DNA from 2 places in the Bacillus sp. THAF10 genome. Region 1 is predicted to be linked to the other one. Evidence: predicted binding sites of a transcription regulator. Region 1 holds the regulator's gene; the other holds the start of a gene.
What was found. Region 1 encodes Rex, which represses fermentation and respiration genes when NADH is low (regulators of the CRP and FNR family bind a similar motif). Its sites were predicted from a motif close to TTGTGAAATATTTCACAA; they were not measured.

Region 1 (4,218 bases):
CAGCGTTCCCGTTAATGATTTTTGCAGTAGCCGTGGCTGGGCCAATTATGGAGGAGATCATCTTTCGGAAGATCATTTTCGGCGCCATCTATAAGCGCTTCAATTTTGCTGCAGGGTTGGTTGTCAGCTCCCTCCTATTTGCCCTTGTCCATCAAGACTTTAAGCATTTACTTATCTATTTTGTGATGGGCGGGATTTTTGCATTTTTATATGTAAAAACAAAACGGATTATTGTGCCGATTATTGCCCATGTGGGAATGAACTCGTTTGTAGTAATCGTACAATTTGTGTTCCGGGAGGACATTGAACGGTACATGCAGCGGATGGAAGAGATGCAAAACAATCTTCCGCAGTTTATTTCGTTCTTTTTTTAGGCTATGTTACCCGTAATCAACGTTACTGTCGGGCTCTTTTCGTGGAGGAATATATAATGTTGAAGCAATTTTTCTTCGCGTAAATATTAGAAAAAGTCTTAAAGCCGACTTTTTCTTTGTTAGATGCAACAATCTCTGAGAAAAGAGCTTTTTTAAGACTTGGAGGATTATTTGATGAAAATTACACCGTTACGCATGGTTTTCTTTTATTCGATCATGGGGTCCTTGTTTTTGTACCTCGCGATTGCCTCATTAGGGGAAAGCATTTGGGAGTGGCACACGATTTTGTTAATGCTGATTGCCACGTTTGATTTTGGAGTGGCGATCCGCTCATACTTGCTTCATAAAAAAATAAAAGAGATCCAAAGAAAATAGGCTCACACCTCTTAGGGTGCGAGCCTATTTTTGATTTAATTCCTGTTCCATTAATGCTTCTGCTTTCTTTGCTTTTCGGTAAGCCGTACGCGAGATGACGATGCTTATTTCATATAGAACAAAGAGCGGGACTGTGACCATCAGATGAGAGATTAATTCTGGTGGTGTAATCAGTCCGCCAATGACCAATAGAGCGAAATAAGCGAATTTACGGATTCGTACGAGCAAGTCAGGTGTGATCAGGCCAAGTCTTGTTAAGAACATCACAATGACTGGCATTTGAAACAGCAGCCCAAATGGAAGGGTGAGCTGAAACAAGAATTGAAAGTATTCATTAATTCCAATAACCTGATTAATGTCTAAGCGGTCTGCCAGTCTTCCCATAAAGTCGACAACAAATGGAAAGAGGATAAAGTATGAAAAAGCTAGTCCACTTATAAACAGGATGATGGAAATAGGGATATAACTTAAGGTTACACGGCGCTCTTTTTCGTATAGTCCTGGACTGATGAAGCTCCAGAGCTGAAAAAGGGTCACCGGAAACGTGATGATAAAGGCGATGATAAAGGCAAATTGCATGAAGATTTTGATGGGATCTGTCATGCGAAAGGCATTCATCGTCAGCTCTTTCGCTTCGTTGGTGTTTTGTAAGTATACGATAATCGGTTCGGCGAGTAAGAAGCCACCGATGGCCGACACGAAAAAGAAGGATACCACCAGGATGATTCTTTTTCGAAGCTCACCTATATGGTCATAAACCGACATTTCTCTATCTGGCATATATGTTCATCCTTACATTACTTCGTTTCTTCTTTTTTCTCTTTATCGTCGTCATCGGCCAATCCTTTTGTCGCGTTCTTGAATTCACGCAACGTATTCCCGGCAGCTTTCCCTAGCTGTGGTAACTTGCTTGGTCCGAAGATTAATAGTGCTACAAATACAATAAGTAAGAGGCTTCCCATTCCTAATGAACCCATTTTTGACACCTCCTCGAAATATTCTTATTCTACAACTTTTTTACTCGCTTGGATAGTGCTTGAGAAAATATACCAATGATTGGAGTTCCACCGCTAAATCGATGTGATGGATGCGAATGTTTTCCGGTACATTGATACGTGCTGGTGTAAAGTTCAGTATGCCCTTTACGCCCTTTTTTACAAGTCTATCCGCAATAGGCTGCGCAACAGGAGCCGGAACCGTCAAGATGGCTACCGTCACATTGTCTGGCAAGTGTACTTCCATATCGTCTAAATGATAAACAGGGACCCCACCGATCTCCGAGCCGATTTTGGACTCGTCCACATCGAAGGCCGTCACTATTTTCGTATTATTGTTTTTCATAAAATTATAATGTAGGAAGGCGGTTCCTAAATTACCTACACCTATTAGAGTAACATATGTTAATTCGTCTTGGTCGAGCGTTTTCCTGAAAAAAGTTAACAAATATTGAACATTATAGCCATAGCCTTTTTTTCCAAGAGCGCCAAAATAACTGAAGTCTCTGCGGATGGTTGCCGAATCGACCTTTACTGCTTCACTAAGCTCTGCCGAGGAAACTCGTTGTTTTCCTGAAGCATGCAAATTTTGAATAAAACGGTAATAAAGAGGCAGTCTTTTTGCTGTTGCCTGTGGTATTTTCCATTGTTCGTTATTCATATTACTCCCCCATTTGTACGACACGTTTGCTCTTAATTCTATTCTATCACGTTACGAAAACGATTACATTTCTATCTTTTTAGACTTTGTTAAAAGTGATTATACTTTTATATGAAGTTTCTAGTTGTTGATTGTAGCAAAGGCGGAGACTCCTGCGGGAATGAAGGGATTGACAGGAGACCCCACAGGGCGATAGCCCGAGGAGGTTCCTGCATCGCCCCGCGGACGCGGAGTCATTTGCAGAAATCAACAACGTAGTTTGAACAGAGCCTTTTCATAAAAACCCCAATATCTTGATGTTAACTAAGAAGAAGGATAAACTTATCTTAGAATTGCTTGAGGTGAAAAGGATGATTATTTTACAAGTAAATCAGCTATCGAAATATTTCGGTGCTGACCTTATTTTATCGAATATAAAACTAGAAGTACAATCGAAAGATAGAATTGCCTTGGTTGGACGCAATGGGGCCGGTAAATCTACTCTACTTAAAATCATATCCAATCAGCTTTCCTTTGATTCAGGGGAGCTTATTAAACCAAAAGGAGTCTCCATTGGCTATTTAGCTCAGGATACGGGCTTGCAGACGGAGCGCTCGATTTGGGATGAAATGCTGACGGTGTTTACGGAGCTTCGTGAGCTTGAAGGCAAGATGCGCGAGCTTGAGGCAAATATGGGGGACCCTGCTTATTTTGATGATCAGGCCCGCTATGTACGTGTGCTGAAGGAGTATGACGAGGTGCAGGAGTCCTTTAAGCAGCGTGGGGGCTTTCAATATGAAGCAGACATCCGCTCTGTTTTGCATGGGTTACGTTTTTCAGAATTTGATTATGACACGCCGATTGAGACATTGAGTGGTGGGCAGCGCACTCGTCTTGCGCTTGCAAAGCTTCTATTAACAAAGCCAGATCTGTTGATTTTGGATGAGCCAACCAACCACCTTGACATCGACACGCTTTCTTGGCTCGAAAGCTACCTGCAGGGCTACCCAGGTGCGTTGCTGATTGTTTCGCATGATCGCTACTTCTTGGACAAAGTGGTGACAACCGTTTATGAGATTTCTAGAAAAAAATCAACGAAATTCATCGGAAACTATAGCAAGTATTTAGAGCTAAAAGCAGAGCAGTATGAACGGGATATGAAGTCCTTTGAAAAGCAGCAGGATGAGATTGCGAAGCTGCAGGATTTTGTGGCCCGTAATTTAGCGAGAGCTTCCACCACGAAAAGGGCCCAAAGCCGCCGAAAGCAGCTCGAAAAGATGGAAGTTATGGAGCGTCCAAAAGGAGACGAAAAATCCGCTTCGATTATGTTTGATATTGATAGACAAAGTGGAAATGATGTTTTAAAAATAAAAGATTTAGCTGTTTCTTATGATGCGACCCCTATTTTTCGACATGTGGCGATGAGCCTATCACGCGGGGATAGTGTCGCACTTGTTGGTCCGAACGGAATTGGAAAGTCGACCTTATTAAAAACACTTGTCGGGAAGTTAAAGCCACTTGCTGGCGAGTATGGTTTTGGTGCCAATGTGAGCATCAGTTATTATGACCAGCAGCAAGCAGACCTGACCTCCAATAAAACCGTGCTAGCAGAGCTTTGGGATCAATATCCAAACAAGGTGGAAAAAGAAATCCGTACCGTGCTCGGTAACTTTCTTTTTTCAGGAGATGATGTGTTAAAGCCAGTGTCCACTTTGAGCGGTGGGGAAAAGGCACGGCTTGCGCTGTCGAAATTGATGATGGAGCGCTCCAATGTGCTCATACTGGATGAGCCTACCAACCATTTGGATTTAGACAGCAAAGAAATTTTAGAAAA
Region 2 (4,218 bases), 1.3 Mb from region 1:
GCTGGAGAATGGGTTGCTAGCTATAGTGAACAAGAAAAACAACAAACATTAAAAGAAGAACCAGAGCTTCTTCAGAAATGGCATCCTACCTTTGGTGATAGAATGACAGAGCTAGTCTTTATCGGTATTGACATGGAACAAAAACTTATTGAACGGTCTCTAGATACATGCCTGCTCACAGAAAAAGAAATGTTAGAAGATTGGTCGGAGTTCCATGATCCAATACCACCCTTTGTAAACGAATAAAGAAACAATTTTACAATAATTTAATTTCCTGTTCTCAAATCGTAACAATTACGATATAATTACCTAGGATAAAAAATGAAAGGAGACAACAATGAAAACAAAATCTATTTTTGTCATCACGATGCTTACGGTTTTCACTTTTTTAATCGGTTGTAATTCGGACAATTTAGCATCGGACGGCAGTGAAAAATTGACAATATATACGACTATTTTCCCATTGGAGGATTTTACTAAAAAGATTGGCGGCGACCATGTTGAAGTACAATCTGTTTTTCCTCCCGGTGCGGATGCACATACCTTTGAACCATCTACGAAAACGATGAGCGAAATGGCTGCAGCAGATGCCTTTATATACAGTGGTGTCGGTGCAGAAGGATTTGCTGATAAAGCAAAGGATGTTTTAGAAAAAGAAAATGTACTAATTGTGGCAGCTGGACAAGGGATTGAATTGCATAGTGGTGAAGAGCATACCGAGCACGCTGATGAGGCGCATGAAGACGAACATGACCATGAGCATGCTGATGAGGCGCATGAAGACGAACATGATCACGAGCACGGTGATGAGACGCATGAAGACGAACATGATCACGAGCATGCCGATGAGGCGCATGAAGACGAACATGATCACGAGCATGCCGATGAGGCACATGAAGACGAACATGACCACGAGCATGCTGATGAAGAGGAACATGACAGTCATGAAGGACATAACCACTCTGATGGTGACCCGCATGTATGGATTGACCCAGTACTCTCCATTAGCCTAGCTGAAAACATTAAAAATGCTCTTACTGAACTTAAGCCTGAAGCAAAAGAGGATTTCGAGGCTAACTTCAAAACACTTAAAACTGACCTAGAAGAATTAGATAAAGAATATAAAGAAACATTAGAATCAGCAGCAACGAATAAAATTCTTGTTTCCCATGCAGCATACGGATATTGGGAAAGCCGCTATGGTCTTGAGCAAATTAGTGTGACTGGTCTCTCCCCTTCTCAAGAGCCATCGCAAAAACAGTTAGCAGAGATTATCGAAACTGCTAAAGAAAACGAGATGAAATATGTCATTTTTGATCAAAACATTACTGGCAAAGTGGCCAATGTTGTTAAAAATGAAATTGGAGCGGAAGCACTAATTCTTCACAACTTAGAGGCAATAACAGATGAAGACGTGGAAAACAAAGAGGATTATTTCAGCTTGATGAGGAAAAATCTTGATACGTTGAAAAAAGCATTAAATTAAGTAAAAAGGCAGTCCAATGGCGGACTGCCTTTTATTATAATCTTATTCCTTTTTTGTTAACGATTCCCTAAGCTTTTCTACCTTTATTTCGTCAATTTCTTTCCCTATTAAAATAAGGGCTGGTTCTTGTTTACATGAGTCTTCCTTCACTTTATTCAACATTAAGGTGGCAGCCGCATATTGAAGCTCATACAATCCTGGTGTCTCATCCAGCCGTACAAGCCCTTTTGTTCTAACTACTTGCTTAGAAAGCTTTTTCAATTCTTTTTCTAGTGAAATTCTGTTTATTGCATTTGGAATGTGTATTTTTACTGCTTCGATATGGTGGTGATGATGATGATGATGGTGGTGCCCTTGATCATCATGATTTCTATTGGATCCCACTTCCACCACATGCATTCTCTTTTCGAGTAAAATATCTAGTGGCACTTCTCCATGGCTTGTCCGGTAAACAGGGACATGATTCTCCAGCTGATCAGCGAGCTTCATTTCTACCTTAATGAGCTCTTTTTCGGAAACAAGGTCCATTTTATTTAGGATCAATAAATGGGCAGAGGTTACCTGCTCTTTTAAAAGTCCTCTAATTTCTTTAGAGCTATTGAAAAAGCTCTGATATTCAAGATAGTGACTTGCATCCACTAGGCTTATCATGGAGTGAAGTTCAAAATGTTCCATGTATGCTGGTGTTAAGAGCACCTCTTTAATTTCGAGTGGGTTAGCGACACCTGTTCCTTCAATGATTAATACATCGATTTGCTGGCCAATAAATTGATCTAATGTAGATTTCAAATCCTCTTGAATGGTGCAACAGATACACCCATTTAAGAGTTCTACAACTCTTTCGCCTTGAAACAGATGATCCTCCACATTGGCATCGCCAAGCTCGTTCAAAATAATTCCAGGTTTCAATCCTTGTTGTTTAAAATGTGCAAGCATATGTAAAAGGACCGTTGTTTTCCCACTTCCTAAAAACCCGCTGATTACATAAACAGGTACCATGTTCTTCATTTTTTCACTCCTCTTCACTCTGCTGTATTTCTTATACCCATTATAACGTTATTTTAATAGAACTGTTGAAAACAGCATAAATCGTAATTGTTACGTTTTAATTATATTATGGAGAATCTTCGTTTTCAAGAAATTCACCATTCATGCATATTTGGTGGAAAAAAGTGGACTATATACATATATATTCTAGCTTGAAAGGACGTTGGAGCATGGATGATGTTGTAATCGCAAGGTCTTTATTCGGAACAACAATGGGCTTTCATATCATTTTTGCCACTTTAGGTGTTGGTATTCCACTAATGATATTGATCGCTGAATTGATGTATCAAAAGACCAATAATAAAGAATATGCCATCATGGCGAAAAGATGGACGAAAGCGAAGGCTGTATTGTTAGGAGTTGCCATTCCAACCGGTACGATTGCTGGTGTCCAGCTCTCCCTTTTATGGCCTGGCTTTATGGAAGTGATCGGGAAAGTAATGGCCCTTCCCTTTCAAATTGAAATTTATGCCTTCTTCATAGAAGCTTTGTTTATTTCAATCTATGTTTATGCCGCTGACAGGATATCACCATGGATGCGAATTTTAAGTGTAACGCTTGTTACCATTGGAGCTGCAGCGTCGGCTGTTTTAATTACAAACGTTCACGCATTTGAAGGTACACCTGCTGGTTTTCGAATAGAAAATGGGCAAATAGTGGACGTAGACCCTTGGGCTGCCTTTTTTAATCCAAGCTTTGTCGTAACAGCAGGACATGTGGCAGTATCTGCTTTTATGACTGGAGCTTTTGTCATTGCATCTGTTGCAGCATTTAAAATGCTAAGAAATAAACATGACAAACGAGTGTATCAGTTTCACCGTAAAGCATTAATCATGGGACTGGTTGTAGGTGGGATTTTTTCATTCATGACTGCTATTAATGGGCATGAATCCGCACAGCAGCTTCATCAATATCAGCCAGAAAAGCTTGCTGCAGCTGAAGGGTTATTTGAAACACAATCTCATGCACCGCTGGCTGTAGGAGGTTTTACAGACCGAGAAACTAAGGAAGTTAAATGGGGCATTGAAATACCTTGGGCGTTAAGCTTTTTGGCAGATGACCGATTTGATACCGTGGTCGTTGGATTGAATGATTTTCCTGAAGAATATTGGCCACCTCTGTTTGTCCACACTCTGTTTAATGCCATGGTGGGAATTGGTTCATTTTTGATTATGCTCAGTTTAGTCGGCTTTTTTTGGAGTAAACTTTTAAAAAGACCCACCTTTCCTAAATGGATGATGTGGCTTTTTATTGCAGCTGGACCAATGGCGATGATGGCCATTGAGTTTGGGTGGATATTTGCTTGCACAGGTCGTCAACCCTGGGTTATATACCGGGTTATGCTTACAGAGGATGCTGTAACAGGGAATCAAAATCTTGCAGCACTGTTTATTGCCTTTGCGGCTATTTACGTGCTGTTAGGAGTAGCGGTGGTTCTTGTTCTGCGATATTACTTTAAACGCCATCCTATTGAAGATGAACTAAATGAAGTAGATCCTCCATCAGGTGGAGTACATGTCTAAGGGAGGTTTTCTCATATGACGGATGTGATATTAGCAATTACGGTGCTTTGGGGCTTTATTTTTATCTATGCAGTAATGGCAACGATGGATTTTGGGGCTGGTTTTTGGTCTATGCTCTATATAAAAAATGACAAAACAAATGCCACCAATATTGCCAACCGC

Region 2: a site for Rex is predicted at 2,617-2,634, ahead of FIU87_RS16280 (cytochrome ubiquinol oxidase subunit I). Genes of this name have one in related genera too.

What each region holds. Positions count from the first base shown of each region.
Region 1 is NZ_CP045403.1:318,429-322,646, reverse strand. Features, by position in the region: gene FIU87_RS01790 (CPBP family intramembrane glutamic endopeptidase) at 1-374, shown strand, start outside; gene FIU87_RS01785 (YdiK family protein) at 549-749, shown strand; gene tatC (twin-arginine translocase subunit TatC) at 774-1,529, opposite strand; gene FIU87_RS01775 (twin-arginine translocase TatA/TatE family subunit) at 1,547-1,726, opposite strand; gene FIU87_RS01770 (redox-sensing transcriptional repressor Rex) at 1,767-2,405, opposite strand; gene FIU87_RS01765 (ABC-F family ATP-binding cassette domain-containing protein) at 2,756-4,218, shown strand, end outside.
Region 2 is NZ_CP045403.1:3,142,686-3,146,903, forward strand. Features, by position in the region: gene FIU87_RS16265 (GTP-binding protein) at 1-246, shown strand, start outside; gene FIU87_RS16270 (metal ABC transporter solute-binding protein, Zn/Mn family) at 338-1,486, shown strand; gene FIU87_RS16275 (CobW family GTP-binding protein) at 1,529-2,494, opposite strand; gene FIU87_RS16280 (cytochrome ubiquinol oxidase subunit I) at 2,704-4,056, shown strand; gene FIU87_RS16285 (cytochrome d ubiquinol oxidase subunit II) at 4,072-4,218, shown strand, end outside.